Latilactobacillus sakei subsp. sakei DSM 20017 = JCM 1157: one gene and its partner. The protein of the gene in region 2 interacts with the protein of the main gene of each other region in a pairwise test. Links are inferred from orthologs where the notes say so. Each region holds a gene or a part of one and is shown on either strand. Other genes may lie near its edges. The genes, in order: prmA and rplK.

Region 1 (6,803 bases), 910 kb from region 2 along the record:
ACTGGCTCAACAGTTTGTCGAGTCAGTTTTATTTGCGACGTTCGTACGCAGTATTAATACCCAAATAACTTAATAAGAAGTAAATTGGGATAAACCAATAATTATAATCTGCGAAGCGGACAACAACCATTAAGGCAAATAAAACTGGCAGATAAAAAATATTATACCAAGGGGCGTGTGTTTTCTGAATGCGATAGCCGATGAAAAAGGCTGCACAGCCATTAATTGCCATAAACAGCAACCCAATGCGCCACGTTTTACTAATTGATAACCAACCGAAAACGAGTGGCAATACAACGGCAAGGAGTAACGCTACTAAGAAGTAACGGACCCAAACTTGCTTTAAAAAGCGATTATTTTTAATTTTATCCATTGTGAAGCCCCTCTATAAAAATTATTATTACCTATCATACTATAAAGTACTCAATTCTGTCACATATGAAATTGCGCTTAGTAGATATAGCGGTGCTGTTTCGGCCCGTAAAATTCGTGGTCCCAAACCAGCTAACAAGAAACCTGCTGCTTGTAAGGCCTCAATTTCCTTTGGTGCAATGCCACCTTCTGGCCCAAAAACACAGATTAAACTTTGCCCTGGTTGCGCTGATTGTAGGCTTTGAACCAATTGGCCGTGTTCACCGGCTTTTGCTGATTCTTCGTACGCCACTAATTTAATGTCCGCTGATTCTTCAGCAATTGCCGTTAAACTCGCGCGCCATTCAATCACTGGCACATGGGTTCTATGCGCTTGTTCAGCCGCTTCTTGGGCAATCTTTTGCAGACGCGCTAGTTTCTTCACCTGCTTTTTAGCATCCCAACGCGCTACTGAAAATTGACTATTACAAAAGATAAAGCGATGTGTGCCTAATTGCGTCCCCTTTTGAACGATCCAATCGGTCTTATCACCTTTAGAAAGGCCACAGACAATCGTCGTTTCAATCGGCAGCTCAACATCTGTTTCCACGGCTGATTCAACTGTCACAGTCGCTTGTTTTTGCGTCGCATCTGCTGATTGCAATTGTGCGATAAAAGCTAATTCTTCTGGCGTCACGATTTCAATCTGATCGCCAACTTGCATACGCATCACCTTGAGCATATGATGCGCCGTTTCACCGGTTAATTGTAATGATTGATCAACCTTCACGGTTTCTTCAATAAAATAACGTTGCATTCATTTGACCTCTAATCTTCGTCCGTCTTTAGCCGCGTAATCAAGCCGACCCAATCACCCATATGAAGGCTTTCTTCAACCATTAAGCCGTTAGCGCTCAACGTTTCGCGAATGACTGCTTCTTTTTCAGTGATAATCCCAGCCAATAATAAGTGGCCGCCTTCTTTTAATAAGGCCGGCACTTGTGGAATCAGGGGCACTAAGACCACTGGTAACATATTGGCGACGATTACGTCAGCCGCACCAGTAATGCCGTGTAATAAATCGTTTGGTTTGGCAATGATGCCTTGTGTAACGGGGTTCAAATCAAAATTAGCCACCGCGGCATCCACTGCGACTTGATCTACATCGTACGCGCGAATATCTTGAACACCTAAATGAGCTGCCGCAATACTCAAGACACCAGAACCTGTCCCAACGTCGATCAATTGTTCACCGCCGCGTAAAACCATTTCTAACATTTGTACTGAAAGATGCGTCGTAGGATGCGTCCCAGTACCAAAAGCCATCCCTGGATCCATTCGGATTAAAGCTTCACGTTCATCTGTTGGTTGGTAATCCGTCCAACTGGGCACAACCGTTAAGAAACGGGTTAGACGGGTTGGTTGATAATACTTTTTCCATGCAGTTGCCCAATCATCATCGGCCACTTGTTGTAGATTAACGCTACCTTCACCAATTGATAAGCCGAATTCCGTGAGTTGTAACACGCGTTGACGAATCAACGGTAACTTTTCAGGAACAAAAACCGTTTCTGGGAAAAAGGCACTGACTGCTGCCACATCTCCGACTAAAGTATCGTTAATTGAGGCGTCTTCAATTTGAATGCCCTCGGCGCCAGCTTCGGTTAAAATATTTGCGATCGCTTCAACTGCTTCATTGACAGTTGCAACTGTGACTTTCGTCCATTCCATGTATTCTGCTCCTTAATGATTAAAACAGGCCAAAAGAATTTGACCTGTCGCTGAAATCTATTCTTAGTATTTAGGGTAAGTGTAGTATTTTTTAGCTAAGTCATCACTGGCTTGAGCAACGGTTGCTTGGAAAACCGTGTCATCCCAGTCCAAGATAAATGTTTCGTCATCTGATTCATCGTTTACAAAGGCAGCTAAGTGATCTTCGCCGTCATCTAATAGGTCTTGGAGATAATTGAAAACACCACGCCCGACTTGGGCATTCAAACCTTGGCGGCCAGAAAATGGAATGACAGCTAAATAGTTATCAGCATATTCAAAACCGTCGATTTTGCTTTCATCGAAGAATAAAATTGCATCTTCATAACTAATTTCATCTGATTCATTTAATTCGCCATTTTGATCTTCGACAGCCAATTCTTGGCTCTTCGTCACATTTAACGTGAATTCTAATTCGATCGCCCGTGATTGTTTATCCCAGTTGATGTTGATATCGCCGCTAAATTGTAAATCATCTAATTCTGCTTCAAAAAATTCTAACATGTTTTTTTCGACCATAATTGTCACCGTATCCTTTAATTTGTTCATTCATCGGCTATCAATAACAGCCGAACACCTGCTAATATCATACCTGATTACGCAATGAATCTAAAGCACTTATCATCTGAAACACAAAAAAAGCCGTGACAATTGTCTCCGGCTTAATCGATTTCTGATTGAAACGTCCAATTTTAGTCGGCCTTTTTTTGGCCCCAATAATTAATATCCATTGTATTAGCATCATAACGGTGAAATTCAATGCCTAAATCTTCAAGCGAGTGACTCATAACCCGCCCGTATAAACGCATATCAGCTTCTTCCGTATTATCCGCTGGTCGAATCGCGTGCATTAAAATAAACTTCGCCATTTCTTCTTGAACCGATGGGATAATCTCTGACAAAGGATCAAAGACCATCGTTACGAACCGAATCTCGTTGCTATCACCATCTTGCGTGAGTGAAACAAGTGGAAAACCGCCGAAATTCTGTCGCTGTCCTAAATAGGCTAGTAACTGATCAATCTGTTCTTTGGTAAAGCCTGATTTATAAAAAAGAAAATGCCAAGTCTGTCTATTCATAATGTCACCTGCTCAAATTTAAATTACCTTTATTATGCCATATCAGCGGTTGAAAAACTAACCATAGAAATCGCATGTAAAACTGTGTTAATTTGTTCACGTTGTGTTTCTTGATCATGACGCGCCGCTAAAACTTGCGCATAAACTTCTTTAGAAGGCCCTTCAAAAGAATGAACCATCGTTTCTGTTGCATCAACGTAGTGTTCAAGTGCCGTAATTAATTGCTGATTAATCGTGACAAACGCAGTTGGTGGTTGCACCGCAGCGACTTGAGTAACAAATGCCCGCAGGACCGTTAAATTTTGGTCAACGTAATGATCCAGGGTCGCTAACGTTTCACCGACTGTGCATCTTCCTAAAATAATATTCCTACAAGTTTGCGTACACTCGAAAAACACCGTTTCAAATACAGCGAATCTCTCGAGCAGTTGGTTCACCTGAACCACATAGCTTACAGCCGGTATTGTCTTGGTTGTCATCGATATCCGCTCCTTTAATTTTTCAATTAGTCAATAACTGACTTAAGCATAGATTATCAAAATAATTGGAATTTATTAAAGAATAAGCTCATACGAATCACTATTTTTTGTGAATTGGTTGCTGATATGGTTTGGTTAACCCCGAAAAGGCCACCCGAATCTTCTGATAATGCGCATCGTTATCCCTTGCTTGACTGACCAATTGCGTAAAATCATGTGCTTGAACACCACTTACTGTTTCTTGCCGTTTTCTAAACCATTTCATCACAATCAACTCCTTATTTAAAGTCATTATACCCCTATTCAACATTAATGGCGGTCCTTAAATTTACATTTTTAACAAATTGCCGTAAACTAACTATAATTACTAAAGGAGTGGCATCTATTTTGGGTAAAAAGAAAAAACAAGGACAACTCGCAAAGACCCTTGTCGAAAAAATATTAGACAAACAAAAGGTCGCCTATACACAATTTGAGTTTCCAACACACGAAGAACATCACGTCGCACAAATGCAGGTCGATCACTTGGATATTGATGAACATCTCATCTATAAAACACTCGTGCTCTCGGGCAAACAAACCGGCCCAATTGTCGGTGTCGTCCCCATCGATTGTCATTTGGACGAAAAGAAACTCAGCAAGATTTCCGGTAATAAAAAAATCGCGATGGTCCCTTTAAAGGATCTCGTAGCAACAACCGGGTACGAACATGGCGCCAATACGCCCGTTGGTATTTGGGAAAAAGCACATTTTCCAATCTATATCGACCAACAAGCCGAAAAAGAACCTTTAATCTTTGTTTCATCAGGTAAAATTGGCCGTTCAATCCAGATTAACCCCCAAGACCTGAGCCGGGTGGTCTCAGGCACTTTCGCAGATATTAGCGAAGACTAAAAAAAGGACATCAATTTGCCAATGTAATCACTACAACGAGTGATTTAACATTGCGAATCGATGTCCTTTTTTAATTCATATTAATCTAAATAGCCTGCTAAGTTGTGATTAGAAACAATCACCTTATCCTTCAACAAGGTTGGCGTCTTCACAATATTGTGAATGACCGTTTGTGGGGTCACACCCGCTTGCGCTAAAGTTGTTAGTGCATCGGATTTTACCACTACCTTCTTAATCGACTGACATAGTTTGATCGTTGCAACATACTGTCCCTCATCTTGCGCTTCGGTAATCTCGTATTTCCCATAAAAATGTTTGTTCACGGTCACTCATCTCCTTGTAAAAAGGATAACACAGTTAATCGTTTTATACAAATTACTAATTGTACAATAAGGTAAAACTATGTGTTCGGAGAACGATTACATATCACCCTACATTTAGATTCTATTTTTAATCATACTCTATTATTTTCTTTTTCTTCTATATAATTAAATGATTTTTATAACAAGTTTTGATATACTAATTAACAATGTGAAAAAGTGGTTTTATCAATAATTATTATTGAGTCCAAATACTGACGACTTAAAAAGCTGTATATATTATTGGAGGATTTGAAATGAGCACTAAAATTAAAGGTGCAGACGGTAAAGTTTACAAACAAGTCAGCGAGAATCAAGAAAGCCAACATTCACGTACAGCTGAAATGATTTTGGGAATCATGGGTGGCGTATTTGGGATTATCGCTGGTGTCTTTTCGTTCTTAATGGGTGGTTTTGACAGTGCAATCAACAATACTTCATCAAGTAGCTTGTTTGGATTGGGCTTCGGTTGTGTTGTCGCAAGCATCGTTGCAATTATTTTAGTATGTATGATTAATAAAAATCGCGTTGTGATGGGTTGGTTAATCATTGTCTGTGGCATTTTAAATATTGTTTTTGTTTCAGCATTTGGTGTTTTAAGCGGAGTATTAATAATTGTCGCAGGAATTCTTGCACTTATTAGAAAATAATTTTTTGGGGGTAATAAATTATGTCAAAAAAAATTCAAGATGAAAACGGGAATACTTTTGTAGAAGTTAAACCTTTGTATAAGCGCTGGTGGATCTGGGTTCTAGCAGTTGTCGTTATTATATTTATTTTCGCAGCACTTTCAGGGGGTAGCGATGATACTAAAGAATCAAATGCAACAGCTCACACAACAACTTCTGCTGAAAAAGGAAATTCTAAAAATAGAACCGATAATTCTAATAGTTTAACGATTGACTATAACAAGGTTCCTATTATTTCGGAAAAGACTTACAAACTTTCCGTATCTGACACTACTTGGAACTCGGCTTCTGTTTCTATTTCAAGCGCAAGAGTCATTAAAGTAAAACCTTTTGAATACAATTCAGAATCCGGTAAAAAGGCTGAAGGTTTAATTATTCTAAATGTAGCAGTTAAGCCTTCTCGTGATTTAACTGCTACATTCCCTGATCAAGGAACTATCATTACAAACGACGGACAACAGCAGGAGGCTATTATGCCTTCTATGAAGGGTGTAACAACTAATTGGGGTGGAGATATCGCTAACGGAGCCAATAAATCGGGTGACGTCATTTTCCCACTAGAAAAACTAAATAATATTTCCGATATTAAATCTTTAAGATATAAGTTTAATGCTAGCTATGATACTGATGATTACGAAGATGAAAATTCTAATCATAACTATGATTTAACTATTAATTTAGACTAATTATAAATACCCTCCACTCTGGTGAGACAGCCGCGTTCGATTCGCGGCTGGGGATTAGGCGATAACTTTCCCCATGAAAGGAATCAATAATGGAACTACTACTAACTCAACACGAAGCTGATGATTTAATTGCATCCCTAAAAAAATTAACACAAAAAACAACTAGAATCCTAACAGATGGCGATCGCGGAATAGTTAACATTTCCTCAAATTCTGGAAGGAAATTTTCTTTACGGTACTTCTATTCAAGCAACAATATTCATCTACAATTTATGGATGAAAAAATAAAATTAACTCTTATCAGAATGAATTTAAATGATAGTTTTCATAAAAATTCTACTGGCGAAAAGATATACGGAAACAGAGTTAATATATTTTCGGAGGATGAATTTTATTCAAAAGGAGATGGAACAACCCATACAAAAGCATCCCCTCTTCCCAAGGGCGTTTTAAGAAATACTAGGGATATTCTAGAAGCAATAGACGACCTTTTTAA
Region 2 (16,727 bases):
TCAAAGGTGGTCAACCTTCGAGCACTAGCTTAACAAGACGGATAATTGCTGAAAGTAATTATTTGGCTTGTGGTTGCTAGGCACAGAAGGTTACCTTTGAAAAGCACGTTACAATCTGAGTGCGTTCAAGTACTAACTTAACCGCCATACGTCCAAGACAATTTGTCTTGGGCGTTTTTTATTTGGCCACTCTCCTCATGTTAATCAGTGTCATTGACAATTACCAAATTGAGAGAACCCAATGTTTTCAATTCCATTACAGAACGTTTACTGAAAACGAGCTGGAGATTTACAAAGTTTCCCTATACTGAATTTGTACTTCAATATTGCAACGACATAAGGAGGCTTTTTCACATGACGGATATTCAATGCGTCATTTTTGATTGGGCAGGGACTATAATCGATTTTGGCAGTTTAGATCCAGTATTAGCATTTCAAAGTGCGTTTAACGCTGCCGGCATCCAAATCGATACCGACAGAATTAGACAGGATATGGGCATCGAAAAACATGAACACATTGCCAAACTCGCTAAAATGCCAGAGGTACAACGTGCTTGGTTTGCAAAATACAAACGCGGGATAACCGATGCCGATCAATTGCAACTCTTTAACTATTTTGAACAATTCTTGCTCAATCGCTTGAGTACAGAAACAACACTGACCCCTGCAGTTCTTCAAGTCCAAACTTATTTAAAAGCACATCATATCCACATCGCGACAACGACCGGCTACACCAAAGCAATGCTCGCAATCGCCGCTAAGCAAGCAGGACTACTTGGTTATCATCCCGAACTGATGGTTTCAAAAGAAGACGTCGCTGCTGGTCGGCCAGCACCCGATATGATTAACCACATCATGACTGCGTTCAATATCACCGACCCGCAAACAGTCGTTAAAGTCGGTGACACCGTTATTGATATGCAAGAAGGCAAAAATGCCGGCGTCTTAACCGTTGGCCTTATCGAAAGTAGTAGCCTCCTCGGATTAAACAAAGCGGAACTCATTGATCTCCCTCAAAAAATACGGCTTGCTAAATTTGCAGAAATTACTAAAACCCTTAAGGAAGCTGGCGCTGACTATGTCATTCATAATCTCAGCGAACTACCGGCCATTCTTGCAAAATACCAAACACCACAAAAGGAGCACGCCTAATCATGAACCAACCGTATTTACTTTTAACCCCTGGCCCCCTCAGCACATCAGCCGCTGTCAAAGAAGCTATGCAAGTCGACCTTAGCACCTGGGATCAAGACTACCTCGCCATCACCGAAGATATCCGTCAACAATTGGTTGCACTCGCCCAAGCCAAGTTAGACACCTACACCGCCGTCTTATTACAAGGCAGTGGCAGCTACGGCGTCGAAGCGGTGCTTAACACGGTGTGATTGCCATCAACGGGGCTTATGGTAAACGAATGGCCGATGAAATAAGCTATAAAAAAAGAACCCCACAAATGTGGAGTTCTTTTAGAAATAAAGGAAATTATTTCAAGTTAACGACAGCGCCAACTTCTTCTAATTTAGCTTTCATTTCTTCTGCTTCGTCTTTAGAAACGTCTTCTTTAAGAGCTGAAGGAGCGTTATCAACTAAGCCCTTAGCATCTTTCAAGCCTAAGCCTGTGATTTCACGAACGGCTTTGATAACTTTAACCTTTTCTTGGCCGATTTCTGATAATTCAACAGTAAAGCTGTCTTTTTCAGCTGCTGCGTCTGCGCCAGCTGCACCTGCTGCTGCTACTGGAGCTGCTGCAGAAACACCGAATTCTTCTTCGATTGCTTTAACTAAGTCGTTTAATTCTAAGATTGATGATTCTTTTAATTGATCAACAATTGCATTTACGTCTAATGCCATTTTTGTTTCCTCCATTTTATGGGTAATATTTTTTTGATAACACTTTTAACTACACAATTTTAAATTATGCAGCTGGTTCGTCTTTACTGTCGGCAACTGCTTTAACAGCATATGCGACATTGCGGACTGGTGCTTGTAATACAGAAAGTAACATTGATAATAAACCGTCGCGACTTGGTAATGTAGCCAAGGCGTTGATTTCATCAAGTGTTGCCACTTTACCTTCGATCATACCACCTTTGATTTCAAGTGCATCAGCACTCTTAGCAAAGTTAGCGATGATCTTAGCTGGTGCAACAACATCTTCGTTAGAAAATGCAACTGCAGTAGGGCCAGAGAATGTTTCATCTAAACCTTCGTAACCAGCTTTGTCTGCTGCACGACGCAAGTAAGTGTTTTTAACAACTTCCATTTGTACGCCAGCTTCACGTAATTGTTTACGTAATTCAGTAACTTGTTCTACTGTTAAGCCACGGTAATCCATAACTACGATAGAAACAGCGTTATTAAATTTTTCAACAACTGTGTCAACAATTTGTGCTTTTTTTGCAATGATTGTTTCGCTCAATTGATTCACCTCCATTAGATTTGTAAAACTTGTGGTCAAGAGTCTCTTATAAAATAAAAAACTCCATGTCCACCAAGACATAGAGAGGGATTTCAACGTATCTTCCTCGGCAGGATATTAAGCCTATTGGCACCTGAGTCTTCGGTAGCATAAATAACCAACTACAAATATAGCATGTAAAAAGCATGCCGTCAATGCTAATTTAACTATAAATATTTATTATAGCAGCATTACCTTATGCTTATTTTATTTTTCTGAAAATAGCGTATAAAATATAGTTATTCAAGAAAATTAAGATAGTAGAGGTGTTTCTTTTTGAACAATATTTTAGTTATCAATGCTGGTAGTTCATCCCTAAAGTGGCAACTATTTCAACAAACCGATTTAAGCTTAGTGGCTAGCGGTTTGATGGAACGGATGAATACCCCCGAAGCGCGCTTTACTTTTAAATTTAACGGCCAAAAAGAACAGGTCGCAATCGCTAATCTAACCTATGAAGATGGCGTTATTCGTTTATTGAAACAATTACAAGACAATGCCATTATCGACTCGCCTAGCGACATTGTCGCAGTTGGTCACCGAGTGGTTGCCGGCGCAACAACGTTTGAAAAATCAACGTTAATCACCGCTGATAATTTGGCAACCCTCAAGGCACTCGATAAATACGCACCATTACACAATCCTGTTCAAGTGGATTGCATTGAAACCTTAACGCATATCTTACCAAATTCAGTGCCCGAAGTCGCTGTCTTCGATAGTCAATTCTATCTAGATATGCCAGATGCAACCAGTTTTTATGGACTTCCTTATGAAGATAGCCAAAAATACCAAATCCGTAAATACGGCGAACACGGTATTAGTCACGGCTATATCTTACAAGAAACAGCTGACTTTTTAAACCAACCAGTCGCAGATTTAAAATTGATCACCCTACATCTTGGTGGTGGTTCTTCAATCACAGCTAGCCAAAATGGCAAACCAGTCGATACATCAATGGGCTTCACCCCACTTGAAGGTCTTCCAATGGGCACTCGTGCTGGTTCGTTAGATGCTGCTATTGTTCCCTTCTTAATGAATGAATTAAATAAGAGTGCCGACGAAATCATCACGCTCTTAAATACAGAATCAGGAATTCTCGGCGTTTCAGGTATTTCTGCTGATATGCGTGATATCCAATCATCATTGGCGACTAATCCTCGTGCCGAATTAGCTTATGATATGTTCATCACTTCTGCTGCTAAATTTATCGGTAGCTACTACGTTGAACTTGGCGGTGCCAATGTCATTACTTTCACAGCCGGAATTGGTGAAAATGATGCTAAAATGCGCGCTGATGTCTGCGACCGCTTAGCCGTTTTAGGCGTTAAGATTGATCCAGAACGGAATGAACAAGGCCATGGTGCGCGTCAAATTAGTACCGACGATTCAGCTATCAAGGTCTTGATGATTCCTACTAATGAAGAATTAGCGATTGCCAAACAAGTTCAAGCACTCGTTTAAATTTAATCGATAAGCATTTAAGGTTTTACACCTTAAATGCTTATTTTTGTACCTAAATAATTCGCTTTTGTATTAATAAACGAACTTTAATTGTATTATTTTTATGATTTTTCGTATTTAGTCTTAAAAAATAAGACCTTTTGGTGTACAATAAGGCAATAGTTCTTATTTCAAATAAATTAAGAGGTGCATTATGGACAAGAGAGTTGATTCTATATCAGAAACACGAACGAATTGGGTAGAACGTCAATTCAAAATTAAGGAAAGTGGTTCAACCCTTAAGACTGAAATCATCGCCGGGATTACAACTTTCATCGCGATGTCATACATCCTATTCGTAAACCCTACAATTTTAGGAGATGCTGGTTTAGATAAAGGCGCCGTCTTTGTCGCCACAGCACTTACCGGTATCGTCGGTTGTTTAGCAATGGCCCTCATTGCCAACTACCCAATCGCAGTTGCCCCCGGACTTGGTAGTAACGCCTTTTTCGCCTACTCTGTTGTTTTAGGCATGGGCATTCCTTGGCAGACAGCTTTAGCCGGTGTTTTTGTTGCTTCCTTACTCTTCATGCTTGTCACTGTTTTAAAAGTTCGTGAAGTGGTGATTAATGCCATTCCCGCCAATCTCAAATCTGCGATGGCTGTTGGTATTGGGTTATTCATCGCTTTTACCGGTTTAAAACAAGGCGGTCTAGTGGTTGCCAGCGCCAAATCTTTCGTTACCATCACTAACTGGTCTAATCCGCATGTTTGGTTAACCGTCTTCGGTCTGATCTTAACAGTCGCTTTACTCGCTCGTAAAATTCCTGGCGCCCTCTTCATTGGGTTAGCCGCTACTGCCATCATGGGTGTCGTTACCGGTTTAATCGCAATGCCAACCGGTGTTGTTTCTTCAATTCCTAGCCTCGCACCAACTTTCGGTGTGTCTCTCATTCATCTTAAGGATGTTTTCTCAGTTCAAATGGCGGTCGTTGTTCTCGTCTTTTTCTTCAGCGTGTTCTTCGACACAACTGGGACCGTGATCGGTTTAGCCCAACAAGCCGGCTTCATCAAAGATAACAAAATGCCTAAAGAAGTCGGTAAAGCCCTCTTCGCAGATTCAACCTCAATGATTGCCGGTTCCGTCTTTGGCTCAACGCCAACTGCTTGTTATATTGAATCTTCAACCGGGATCGCCGTTGGTGGCCGTACCGGTTTTACCGCAGTCGTTGTCGCCATCATGTTCGCTCTTAGTTTATTCTTTTCACCTTTATTAGCAGTTGTAACATCTGAAGTAACTGCTCCCATTTTAATTATCGTTGGCTCCTTCATGATTAAATCAATCGCCAACATTGATTGGTCTGAATTTGAAACAGCATTCCCTGCTTTTATGATCATCCTTTGTGTCCCATTAACCTACAATATCTCATACGGCTTGGCTTTTGGTTTAATCTCATACCCCATCACAATGATTGCGGCTGGTAAGGGTAAAAAAGTGCATCCGATTATGTACGTTGCTGCCCTCTTATTCTTAGTCTTACTCTTTACAATGCACGAATTACCCGGTAAATAAAAAGGAGTTTTTAATATGGATAAATCAACTTTAAAGCAACTCATCGATCAAGCTGCCGGTCGCAAACCAGCCGACACAATCATCAAAAATGCTAAAATTGTCGATGTCTATAACGCCCGGATCATCGAAGGCACTCTCGCTATCGCCGATGGCCGTTTTCTGGGAATTGACGCAGCTTATACAGCCGACAATGTTATTGACGCACACGGTCAATACGTCGTACCCGGTTTGATTGATCCTCATATTCACATCGAATCAGCTAACGTATCACCCGCCGTTTTCGGCTCACTCGTGACACCGCATGGGACGACCACCATTCTCGCCGATCCCCACGAAATCGTCAACGTCGCCGGTATGCGCGGTCTTGAATACATGGTTGCTTCTGCCAAAAATACAGCACTCGACATCAAGTATACGATGCCGTCCTGTGTGCCTGCTGCAAATCCAACCCTCGAAACATCTGGTGCTGTCATTACCGCAGATGAGATTAAACAATCTTACGACCAAGGACTAACTTATGGCCTTGCCGAATTCATGAATTATCCCGGCGTCGTCAATGCCGACGATGGCGTTTTAGATGAATTATTAGTTTCACTTAACGCACATAAAATGATTGATGGCCATTCACCCGCATTACACGGTCAAGGTCTCAATGCTTATGCAGCCGCAGGAGTTCACAACGATCACGAATGCACACAAGTTGATGAAATGCTCGATCGTATCAGTCGTGGTATGTACGTTTACCTCCGTTACGGGACAGTTTCTAAGAATATGCCAACGCTTTTAAAAGGCGTTACGCCTCAAAACGCACGCTTCTGTTGCCTCTGTGGTGACGATTTACAATCTGTTACCCTTCGCGAAACTGGCCACTTGGACGAAAGCATTCGTGTCGCCGTTCAAAACGGAATTGATCCGCTAACCGCCATTCAGATGGCCACCATCAACACAGCTCAATGTACCGGCCTCAGCGATCGTGGTGGTATTGCGCCTGGTCTCAAAGCTGATTTCTTATTGGTCGACGACCTCGAACACTTCAGCGTTAACCAAACCTTTATTGATGGTCAAAAGATTGCTGCAAACGGCGCTTACTTATTAACAACTGATGATTCCGTCGCCGGCTTTTATGATCTTCTAGAAACCGTTCATCTCGACAATTTTTCAGCTGATCAATTAAATCTCAATCTCATCAGCGACAAAGCCCACGTGATTGGCTTACAAAGCATTAGTCGCACTCAAAACCTTGTCTTGCCTGTTACACACGATGCAGATGGTGATTTTCACTACAATCCTAGCGAAGATATCGTTAAAGTTGCCGTGATTGAACGACATCATTTAACCGGCAATGTCGGGGTTGGCCTTTTAAGCGGCTTTGGCCTTCAAAATGGCGCGATTGCTACCAGCATCGGCCATGACAGCCATAACTTAGTCGTTGTCGGCACTAACGACGCGGATATGGTCATGGCCATCGATGCGCTCAAAGCTTGCCAAGGTGGCGGTGTTGCCGTTCAAAATAGTCAGGTAATCGCAACCCTTCCATTTGTAATTGGTGGTTTAATGAGTACTGAATCAATTGATTCACTCATCGCCCATCAAAAAGCATTTAATACCATTTGTCATGAACAACTCAACGTCACTGCCCAATTTGATCCGATTATGAAACTCGGCGCAATGCCACTCGATGTGATTCCAAACTTACGAATTACTGATAAAGGCTTAGTCGATGTGACTAAATTTGAAATTATTGATATCAATGCCTAATCAACGGCACAAAAAAAGCGTTCATCCGAAAGGATGAGCGCTTTTTGCATTACCAACTTAGAAGCTAGCAATATCAACTTTGACACCAGGGCCAAATGTTGAGCTAACTGATAAACTTGTAATGTATTGACCTTTAGCTGAAGCAGGACGAGCTTTGATGATCACGTCTTGCATAGCTTTAAAGTTTTCTACTAATTTAGCAGCATCGAATGATACCTTACCGATTGGTGCGTGAACGATACCAGCTTTATCAACACGGTATGCTACTTGACCAGCTTTAATGTCGTTAACTGCTTTAGTAACGTCCATTGTAACTGTACCAGTCTTAGGATTAGGCATTAAGCCTTTAGGTCCCAAGACACGGCCTAAACGACCTACTTGAGCCATCATTGGTGGTGTAGCAACGGCAACGTCAAAGTCTAACCAGCCGCCTTGGATCTTTTCAACTAAATCTTCTGCACCGACTACGTCAGCACCAGCAGCTTCAGCTTGTTTTGCTTGTTCGCCTTGAGCGAAAACAATAACGCGTTGTGTCTTACCTGTACCATTTGGTAGTACGACAGCACCACGAATTTGTTGATCAGCTTGTTTAGGATCAACGTTTAAACGATATGCAACTTCAAGAGATGCATCGAATTTTGCAAAATCAACTTTCTTTACTAAGTCGATTGCTTCTTCAACAGTGTATGCTTTAGCAGCATCCACTTGTTTTGCAGCTTCTAAATAATTTTTACCTTTTTTAGCCATTAGGGTTTTCCTCCTTGCAATTGTGGTGAACGGTTTTTGACCTCCCACTTGATTTTTCAACTTTCATTGAAAATCCGACTGAAAGTGTCAAGCATGAATTAACCTTCGACAGTGAATCCCATGCTTCTTGCAGTACCTTCAACCATGCGCATAGCAGCTTCAACGTCTGCAGCGTTTAGGTCTTGCATTTTAGTTTCAGCGATTTCTTGCACTTGAGCTTTAGTTACAGTTGCAACCTTCTTAGTGTTTGGTTCGCCAGAACCTTTTTGAACACCTGCAGCTTTCTTTAAAAGAACTGCTGCTGGTGGTGTCTTTGTAACGAAATCGAATGACCGATCCTCGTATACAGTAATGACAACAGGAATCAATAAACCAGCTTGGTCAGCTGTACGTGCATTGAAATCCTTTGTAAAGCCCATGATGTTGATACCAGCTTGACCTAAAGCTGGACCTACTGGTGGTGCTGGAGTTGCTTTACCTGCAGGAATTTGAAGTTTTACGATGTTTGCTACTTTTTTAGCCACGAAACATACCTCCTTAAGTCCGTGATGTGGTTAAGATGGCCATTATATTTGGTCTCCCACTAGTGTATGAAAACATACTCTCATAATATACCAATCAATTCTGAAAAATGCAAGCTCTTTTAAAATTAGTCTTGCCACAAAAAATCACTAATTGCCTGATCGACTAACCGATTTTCGTGCAACATGCTGTGAGCCCCACCGGCACCTCTGACGAGCATTTCTTGATACCGGTCGATTCGCCCCCGCAATAAACTACGCAGCGCAAAACTGCTATCAACGGCCACTGAGCCGTCGTGACGGCTAGTGCCCAACAATTCGCCAGCGACATTCAAAATACTAATTGCCGTTGGAAAATGCGCTACTCGTTTGGCCAAATAATTATAATTGGCCGTTTTTTTGCGTGGTCCCCGTTGCGTTAATTCGCTCCAAAAGACCGTTGCAGTATCCGGCCCAATCGACGGATCATTAACCGGTGCTGCTAGTAATACGACTGCTTTAACTGGCACGGCAGTCGGCTTTAATAAGTAACGTAATACTGTGATGGCCCCCATCGAGTGTCCCACCAAATTAATCGTGGTTACGTCGTAATCTTTTTTCAAGATAGCCACAATTTGGCTGAGCCAGCGAACTTGATCCTGCACATCAGCGTGATTATTTTGAAATAGGACTTGGATCGTCGGATTACTGGCCGTCAATTCTTGTGGGCCTTTAAACGTTAAGGTCCCGTCGGCAGCAACTTTGATAACTAACGCTTTTTTGGCGACCCCCGTTTTTTGCAGACGCATCAATAAATGCCCCATAGAATACCGATTACCCCGATAACCGTGGATAAACAACGTCGGTGCTGTTTCATAATGCGTTAGTCGTGGACACCAGTGATGCTGTACGTGAGCTAATTTATAATAATCGAGCCCAATTAAACTCACTGCTGCCACAACTAAAATAACAATGACTGCTAATAACTGATTAATAATCTGCCACATATTCATCACATCATTCTGTCTAAAATAAGAAGTGCGTTTGAAACGCTTTGACTTTGAGCATTAGCACAGAAGTCAGTTTCAAAAAGCACGTTTCCACTATTAATATTCGACTATCAAATAAGGGACCGCAACAAAAATTACTTTTGTCACGGTCCCTCGATTATTACTTAAACGTGCTTTTACCAGTAGCTTTCTGTGCTTTGCTACACTTATCAAACCGGCGATTGCATCGCCAATTCGCCAAGTTGGCAAATGCTCAAAAGCTAACCACTGGTAATGCACTCTTAATTAAACGTGTTCTATAAGCCATATCCTTGCGGCTAACGCCGAATGCCAAACGATTGCTTGCAGCAATCATTCGCCACTCTCTGTTAGTCCTCAGGATATACCCGGCTTATGGCGCACTCTAAACTAATTCGTCTACTTGATCGTAGTCTAATTCTGTTGCCGTTTCACGGCCGAACATATCGATATTAACTTTTAACTTCATCTTTTCGTCGTCAACTTCTGTAATTTGACCAACTAAACCAGAGAAAGCACCATCAACGATTTTAACAGATTCGCCCACTTTGAATTCAACATCCAAATGACGTGTGCTCATGCCTAATTGACGTAAAATTTGGCTAATTTCATCGTCCAATAATGGGGCTGGTTTACTACCGGCACCGTGAGAACCAACAAAGCCAGTTACACCAGGTGTATTCCGAACAACGAACCAAGCTTCGTCTGACATCACCATTTCAACCAAAACATAGCCAGGGAAAGTTTTCTTCATATCAACTTTATCCTTACCGTTTTTGATTTCATGTTCTTCTTCTTCAGGTACAACAACGCGGAAGACGTTGTTTTCCATTCCCATTGATTGGGCACGAGATTCTAAGTTCGCCTTAACTTTGTTTTCGTAGCCTGAATAAGTGTGTAATACGTACCAGCTTTTTTCGAGTGATTCAACCATGTTTGTTCTCCTTTAAATACCAAAATAAAAAAACTCCGACCACGCGAAGTTTTCTGCTTGCCACAAGTATAGCAAAACCAGCTTCATTAAGCTAGTTTTAAAAAATAAATAGTTCAAGAAGTTTGAGAATTGCTAAGTCAACGACGCCAAAGAAAATTGCGTATAAAACTGATGTCATCACAACAGTTGATGTATCCTTACGCGTTTGTTTGGCATTAGGCCAAGTAACAATTTTCATTTCTTCAACAACGCTTTTTAAAAACTTAATCATCTTCATCCTCCTATGTTAACGTGTTTCTTTATGTTGTGCGTATTGTCCGCAATGTTTACAATATTTGTTTAACTCTAGACGTTCTGTCCGATTCTTGTTTTCAGCAACGTAATAGTTACGTGAACCACAGACAGTACAGGCTAAGGCGACTTTCTTAACACCCATGACTAAAAGCCCCTCTCTAAGTGATGTTTATCCCATTCACTTTATCATGTGCAGGCGAACCTGTCAATCTTAGAATCCATCAACAAAAGCGGTGAACCCGTTTAGTCCGGTCCCACCGCTTTTGGTTAACGATTCTCTTGATAATACCGTTTTAACTTAGTCTGGCACCTTGATTGGCCTCGTTTCAACTGGTCAATCGTACAATCGAGTTGGCAACAAGCTTCATCAATTGAAAGCTGCCCGGTCAGCACCCGAAACGACACTAATTCAAAAGGCGACAGCGTTTCAAGATAACATCTCAATTCAAACTGCGATTGATAGTAAGTCATCGTATCTTCTGAAATCGCGTCGTGTTCCGGCCGCTCCGCAATCAATACTGCCTGACGATCACCTCGCCGTTTTTGTGCGAGTTCTCGTCGTAGTAAATTTAAAATGTGGTTTTTAAACCGTAATTTATAGAAACTCCCAAAACTTTTGCCTTTTTGACAATCGTAACATTGGCAAGTTTCGTAACAAACAATCCGGGCTTCTTGTAACCAATCGTCTTCATCGAATAACCGGATATAATATGGCGCCACGGTGTGATACACCATCGGCAAATACGCCTTGAATAATACATCTAGTGCTTGTGAATCATTCTGAGCCACTGCTGCAATCAGCAGTTCGTCGCGCTTTGTTTGTTCCATTGACCGAAACTCCCTTCACGCAACAACCATACTGTTATTTTAGCAAGAGTTTGCCCAATCTGTAAGCGAACGCCTGTTTAATCAGTCTTTTCGTCACTCAATTGGTCGCGCATCTGCGCTAAACGTTCTAATTGATCGTCATTCCACGGCCGATTACGTTGCATCACCTTACTGTGATAACGTTTAGCGTCATGGTCAATCTCGCGGTGCGTCCGCTTAATCTCGCGATAGAAATCATGCGAAGATACCCGCAAAGCCCCCCGCGAAAAGATTGTCCATTGTTCAGCTTGATCGCTTGAAACGACGGTGACCTGATTAATTGGTGACATCAATTTACCAGCTAAGGCTTCAATATAACTATCAGCGGTTTCATCTTCTTCAGTAAAAACGACCTCAAGATTATATTGCTCATAGCTTTGTTTAATCCCTGGCACATACATCGCATCAAAGACGAGGATAATTTCGATTTCGCGAAACTTCCGGTACTCCGATAATGTTTGCAATAAACTATCACGCGCATCTGCCAAGTGATCATTTTGCTTTAACTTATTTAATTCAGGCCAATTACCAATAATATTATAACCATCTGCAATTAAAATCTGCTTTTTCATAAGCTATACCAAAGGTTGACGGCTATTATAAGCCTGATACATGAGAACCCCCGCAGCAACACTGGCATTTAAACTTTGCACGTGACCCACCATTGGGATTGTCAAAGTTTGATCAACTTCTTTTTTAACGATTGGTGAAAGCCCCTTGCCTTCGTTACCAATGATTAAACCGATTGGGCCCTTAGCATCCCACTTACGATAGTCGGTGCCGGCCATGTCGGTGCCAAAAATCCAGAGACCGCGGTCTTTAAGTTTTTTGATTTCTTGCGTTAAGTTCGTGACGCGCGCAACTGGAATATGTTCGATCGCACCCGTTGACGTTTTAGCAACTGTGGATGTTAATCCAACAGCACGGTGTTTTGGAATGATAATTCCGTGTACACCAACTGCATCAGCTGTCCGCATGATTGAACCCAAGTTATGCGGATCTTCCAAGTTATCCAAGATTAAGATAAAAGGTTCTTCTTCTTGCGCTTTGGCCTTAGCAAAAATATCATCAACACTCGCATATTCAAACGGTGCGATTGCTAAGATAATCCCTTGGTGATTTTGACGATCGCTCAATAAGTCCAACTTGTTCTTAGGCACATTTTGGATGATCAATCGTTTTTCTTTCGCTAATTTAACGACATCGTGTACGAAGTCAGCTTTCAAACCATCTTGAAGGAAGATTTTGTTAATCTTCTTGGCGTCGCTCGTCTTCAATGTTTCTAAAGAAGCATGTTTCCCGATGACGAAATCAGTTTGTTCTTCAACCGCTGCTTCTTCTACAGGTGCTGCTGGTTTCTTGTTAGCTGGGCGCCGTGTTGGCTTAGCAGTATTTTTAGCCGTCCGACGACTATTAAATTCATTATTCTTCTGATTATAAGATTGGTTATTATTTTTTCTCATGGGTCCTCCCAGCGTCGACTTGTTGAATACACCAGTGGGCTAATTCAGCGACGCGCTCTTGTTGTTCAGTTAAGTATAGATAGCCAAAAACCGCTTCAAAGCCAGTTGAGGTCCGATAAGTCGAAACACTCGTATTCTTGGCTTTCGTATAACTTTTGGCATTTCTACCGCGTTTAAAAATATTCATTTCTTCTTCTGCTAAATAGTTATCATCGATCATCAAACCAATCAAAGCAGCTTGCGCTTTAGCAGACACATAGTGTGTTGCGACTTGTTGCAAGCGAGTAGGTTTGGTTAAGCCGAGTTCTAATAAATGGGCCCGCACGTAAACTTCATAGGCTGAATCCCCCATGTAAGCTAAGGCAATCCCGTTTAGTTGTAAAGCATTTTTCATGCGCGTCTCCATCTCATTCCTTGTGGTGTATCTTCCAAAATAATCCCTTGATCCTTCAATTGGTCCCGAATCGCATCACTCTTGGCGAAATCTTTAGCTGCTCGAGCGGCTTGGCGTTCTTCAATTAAACTTTCAACTTCTGTATCCAATAATTGGTCCGCTTTAAACGCAACACCAAAAATGGCTAATAGTCGCGTTAAACGAGTTGCCAATGACGTTAATGTATCGGCTTGAACCGTTGTCTGTTCCAAATATTGGTTACTTAATTTAGCAAGTTCGTACAATTGGGTTAAGCCGTTTTGAACGTTAAAATCATCGTCCATCGCTGTGACAAAAGCTGTTTCCAATTCAGCTGCCTTATCCATCACAATTTGATCTTCGCCTGGTTCAGCCGTTGCTTGACGGAAAGCCAGGTTATCAAGTGTTGTCTTCAAGCGATCCAAATTAGTTTGGGCTTCTGCCAACAATGATTGGCTGTAGCGAATTGGCCGCCGGTATTGCGTACTACTCATCAAGAAACGCAATGCTTGTGGATTAACTTCTTGAATCAAATCGTGAACCGTCACGAAATTGCCAAGTGACTTACTCATCTTTTGATCGTCATCCCCAACCGTTACAAACCCATTGTGTAACCAGTAGTTCACAAAGGTTTTGCCAGTCTTGGCTTCACTTTGGGCAATTTCATTTTCGTGATGGGGGAATTCCAAATCTTGGCCGCCACCATGAATATCGATCGTATCGCCTAAGTATTTAGTCGACATCACGGAACATTCGATGTGCCAGCCAGGTCGGCCCTTGCCCCAAGGTGATTCCCAAGCAATTTCGTTGCCTTTTTCAGCTTTCCATAAGGCAAAATCGATTGGATCTTCCTTACGCAAGGTTTCTTCAGTAGCTGTATGTTCGCTGGCACCTTGTTCGAGTTGATCAAGATCTTGACCAGCAAGATGACCATAAGCCTTAAACTTACGAGCCCGGTAATAAACATCGCCGTCAACAGCATAAGCATAATCTTTAGCAATCAAATCTTGAATAAACGCTATGATTTCTTCAAGATTATCAGTTGCTCGTGGATTAAGCGTTGCTGGTTCAATATTGAGGGCTTTAGTGTCTTCTTTAAAGGCCGCAATGTAGCGGTCCGCTAATTCAGGCACGGTGATGTTTTCCACGTTAGCCGCTTTAATCATCTTATCGTCAACATCCGTAAAGTTTGAAACGTAATCAACTTGATAACCGCGGTATTCGAGATAGCGGCGAATCGTATCAAACGCAATCGCACTACGCGCATTACCGATATGAATATAGTTATACACAGTTGGCCCACAGACATACATCTTAACGCGGCCTTCTTCAAGGGGTTTAAACGTTTCTTTTTGGCGTGTGAGGGTATTATAAACAGTAAGCATCGAATCTTCCTTTCTTAAACGTGCTTTCATTAACAGCTTTTTCCGCTTAGCTATGTATTGCAAACGACCGACTCTGTCGGTCATTCACAACACTGTGCTAATGCTCAAAAGCTACCCGTTAATGACGCACTCTTCTTTTAAACGTGCTTTTTGGTTGCAACAACTTCCGCTTAATCTAAAATTACAAATAATCCTAAAACCGGGATTATTCGTAATTTTTTATTAATACTCAGTTGCTGACCGCATCCAAGAGCACTCTTCTTTTAAACGTGCTCCTGCAGGCATATTTCTGTGCTTAACCAAATTTACCAAACCGGCGATTACATCGCCAATTCGTCAAATCCAGTTAATGCTCGAAATATAAGCGCCCGCTGTTGCACTCTTCTTTTAAACGTGCCTTTTCAGGCATCTCCCTCCGGTTAACCCTGAATGTCAAACGATTACTTACAGCAATCATTCGCCATTCTGTGTTAATCCTCAGGAGATAACCGCCTGAAAAAGCACTCTTCCAAATAAAAAGCGCCCTTTGTTAATTAACAAAAGACGCCGGTTGAGCGTGGTTCCACTTTTCTTCGCAAAAATGCCTCAAGCAGATAACGGTGTCCCGACTAGTAGCCAAAGTCTACTAGCATCTCCAAGGTGCATTTCGATTAACCCAATTACTTCTTCACAGCGCCCAGAAGCTTTCTGAAAATCCGGCTAATCTACTTCTTCTCTTCATCAATTTATACAATTTAGTTAGTCTCAATAATACCGATTATTGGTGACCGTGTAAAGTCATCTGAATGCTTATTTTTCATTCAAGCCTTTTTGTTGATGCGCTGGTTTGGCGAAAATCATCCGCCCAGCAGCAGTTTGTAAGGCACTTGTCACAATCACATCTAATGGTTTATTAAGATAATGTTGGCCATCTTCAACAACAATCATCGTCCCGTCTTCAAGGTAAGCGACCCCTTGTTGACGTTCGGTTCCGGCTTTGACCACTGTGACAGTCATCGCTTCACCAGGTAAGACAGCTGGTTTCAACGTATTGGCCAATTGATTGATATTAAACACAGGAACGTTTTGGAATTCACAGACTTTATTTAAGTTGTAATCATTTGTGACCACAATTCCGTCTAGCAACTTCGCTAACTTGACTAATTTGCCATCGACTTCCGTTAAATCTTCGAAATCACCATCGTACATTTCGACAGATAAACTTTCGTCCTTTTGTAATTCATTCAAGATATCTAAACCACGACGACCACGCGCCCGTTTTAAGTTGTCTGCAGAATCGGAAATTAATTGTAATTCATGTAATACGAAGTTCGGCACCATCAACGTGCCTTCGATAAAGCCGGTCTTAGCAATTTCCTTAATCCGACCATCAATGATGACACTCGTATCCAAAATCTTGTACTTGCGGAAATTGTCGTCTACTTTGCGTTCCAAGACATCGGCATTACGCTTCTTAGGTTGTAAGAACTTACGCCATTCATCTAAGCGGGTCGTCCCCACCTTGAAGCCTAAGTAACCAAGCGCAATCATCAATAGGATTGGCACAACAGTGTTCAGAACAAAAATCGGCATCCGGTATAACGGAATTGAAACAACATTCGCTAATAACAAGCCAATTAATGAAAAAACACTCCCAAATAATAGGAAACTAGGTGATTGTTTAAACAACGCCTTTTCCAATTGACGCATCGCCCGTAACATCGGATTAGCCAACACCAGGAATAAAAGATAAAAAATAATTGCACCTAACACGGCATTGGTAATGCCATTATTGAGATATGTGACTAACTCTAAATGAACAACTCGCCAGAATTCCGGAAAGGCCGTGATCCCTAAAGCACCCCCTAGAATTACAAAGACAATTCCTA

Evidence for each region.
Region 1: the proteins of rplK (region 2) and prmA interact in binary tests that used the Escherichia coli proteins (3 or more experiments, as listed by UniProt). The link is inferred for Latilactobacillus sakei subsp. sakei DSM 20017 = JCM 1157 from one-to-one orthologs.

Annotation. Positions count from the first base shown.
Region 1 is NZ_AP017929.1:1,695,113-1,701,915, forward strand. The notes cover bases 132-2,934. They hold prmA (50S ribosomal protein L11 methyltransferase), read right to left. Parts: upstream 2,083-2,934; coding sequence 1,180-2,082; downstream 132-1,179. Other genes in these bases: LEUCM_RS08465 (hypothetical protein), read right to left, coding at 132-373; LEUCM_RS08470 (16S rRNA (uracil(1498)-N(3))-methyltransferase), read right to left, coding at 413-1,168; LEUCM_RS08480 (DUF3013 family protein), read right to left, coding at 2,146-2,670; LEUCM_RS08485 (hypothetical protein), read right to left, coding at 2,814-2,934. Outside these bases: more of LEUCM_RS08465, read right to left, coding at 29-131; more of LEUCM_RS08485, read right to left, coding at 2,935-3,200; LEUCM_RS08490 (hypothetical protein), read right to left, coding at 3,233-3,679; LEUCM_RS09920 (hypothetical protein), read right to left, coding at 3,780-3,944; ybaK (Cys-tRNA(Pro) deacylase), read left to right, coding at 4,067-4,573; LEUCM_RS08500 (hypothetical protein), read right to left, coding at 4,654-4,896; LEUCM_RS08505 (DUF4064 domain-containing protein), read left to right, coding at 5,190-5,582; LEUCM_RS08510 (hypothetical protein), read left to right, coding at 5,603-6,307; LEUCM_RS08515 (DUF6978 family protein), read left to right, coding at 6,397-6,803. UniProt on the Escherichia coli protein: Methylates ribosomal protein L11.
Region 2 is NZ_AP017929.1:776,666-793,392, reverse strand. The notes cover bases 6,788-9,771. They hold rplK (50S ribosomal protein L11), read right to left. Parts: upstream 8,501-9,771; coding sequence 8,075-8,500; downstream 6,788-8,074. Other genes in these bases: LEUCM_RS03910 (alpha/beta fold hydrolase), read right to left, coding at 8,626-9,483; rplA (50S ribosomal protein L1), read right to left, coding at 7,287-7,976; ade (adenine deaminase), read left to right, coding at 6,788-7,229. Also shown: phnX (phosphonoacetaldehyde hydrolase), read left to right, coding at 355-1,152; LEUCM_RS03950 (hypothetical protein), read left to right, coding at 1,155-1,385; rplL (50S ribosomal protein L7/L12), read right to left, coding at 1,483-1,851; rplJ (50S ribosomal protein L10), read right to left, coding at 1,916-2,419; LEUCM_RS03935 (acetate/propionate family kinase), read left to right, coding at 2,735-3,919; LEUCM_RS03930 (NCS2 family permease), read left to right, coding at 4,113-5,471; more of ade, read left to right, coding at 5,487-6,787; transcription termination/antitermination protein NusG, read right to left, coding at 9,890-10,438; preprotein translocase subunit SecE, read right to left, coding at 10,536-10,715; rpmG (50S ribosomal protein L33), read right to left, coding at 10,725-10,874; LEUCM_RS03890 (sigma-70 family RNA polymerase sigma factor), read right to left, coding at 11,000-11,560; LEUCM_RS03885 (NYN domain-containing protein), read right to left, coding at 11,638-12,171; 23S rRNA (guanosine(2251)-2'-O)-methyltransferase RlmB, read right to left, coding at 12,175-13,062; LEUCM_RS03875 (Mini-ribonuclease 3), read right to left, coding at 13,049-13,456; cysS (cysteine--tRNA ligase), read right to left, coding at 13,453-14,859; LEUCM_RS03865 (PIN/TRAM domain-containing protein), read right to left, coding at 15,649-16,727. UniProt on the Escherichia coli protein: Forms part of the ribosomal stalk which helps the ribosome interact with GTP-bound translation factors.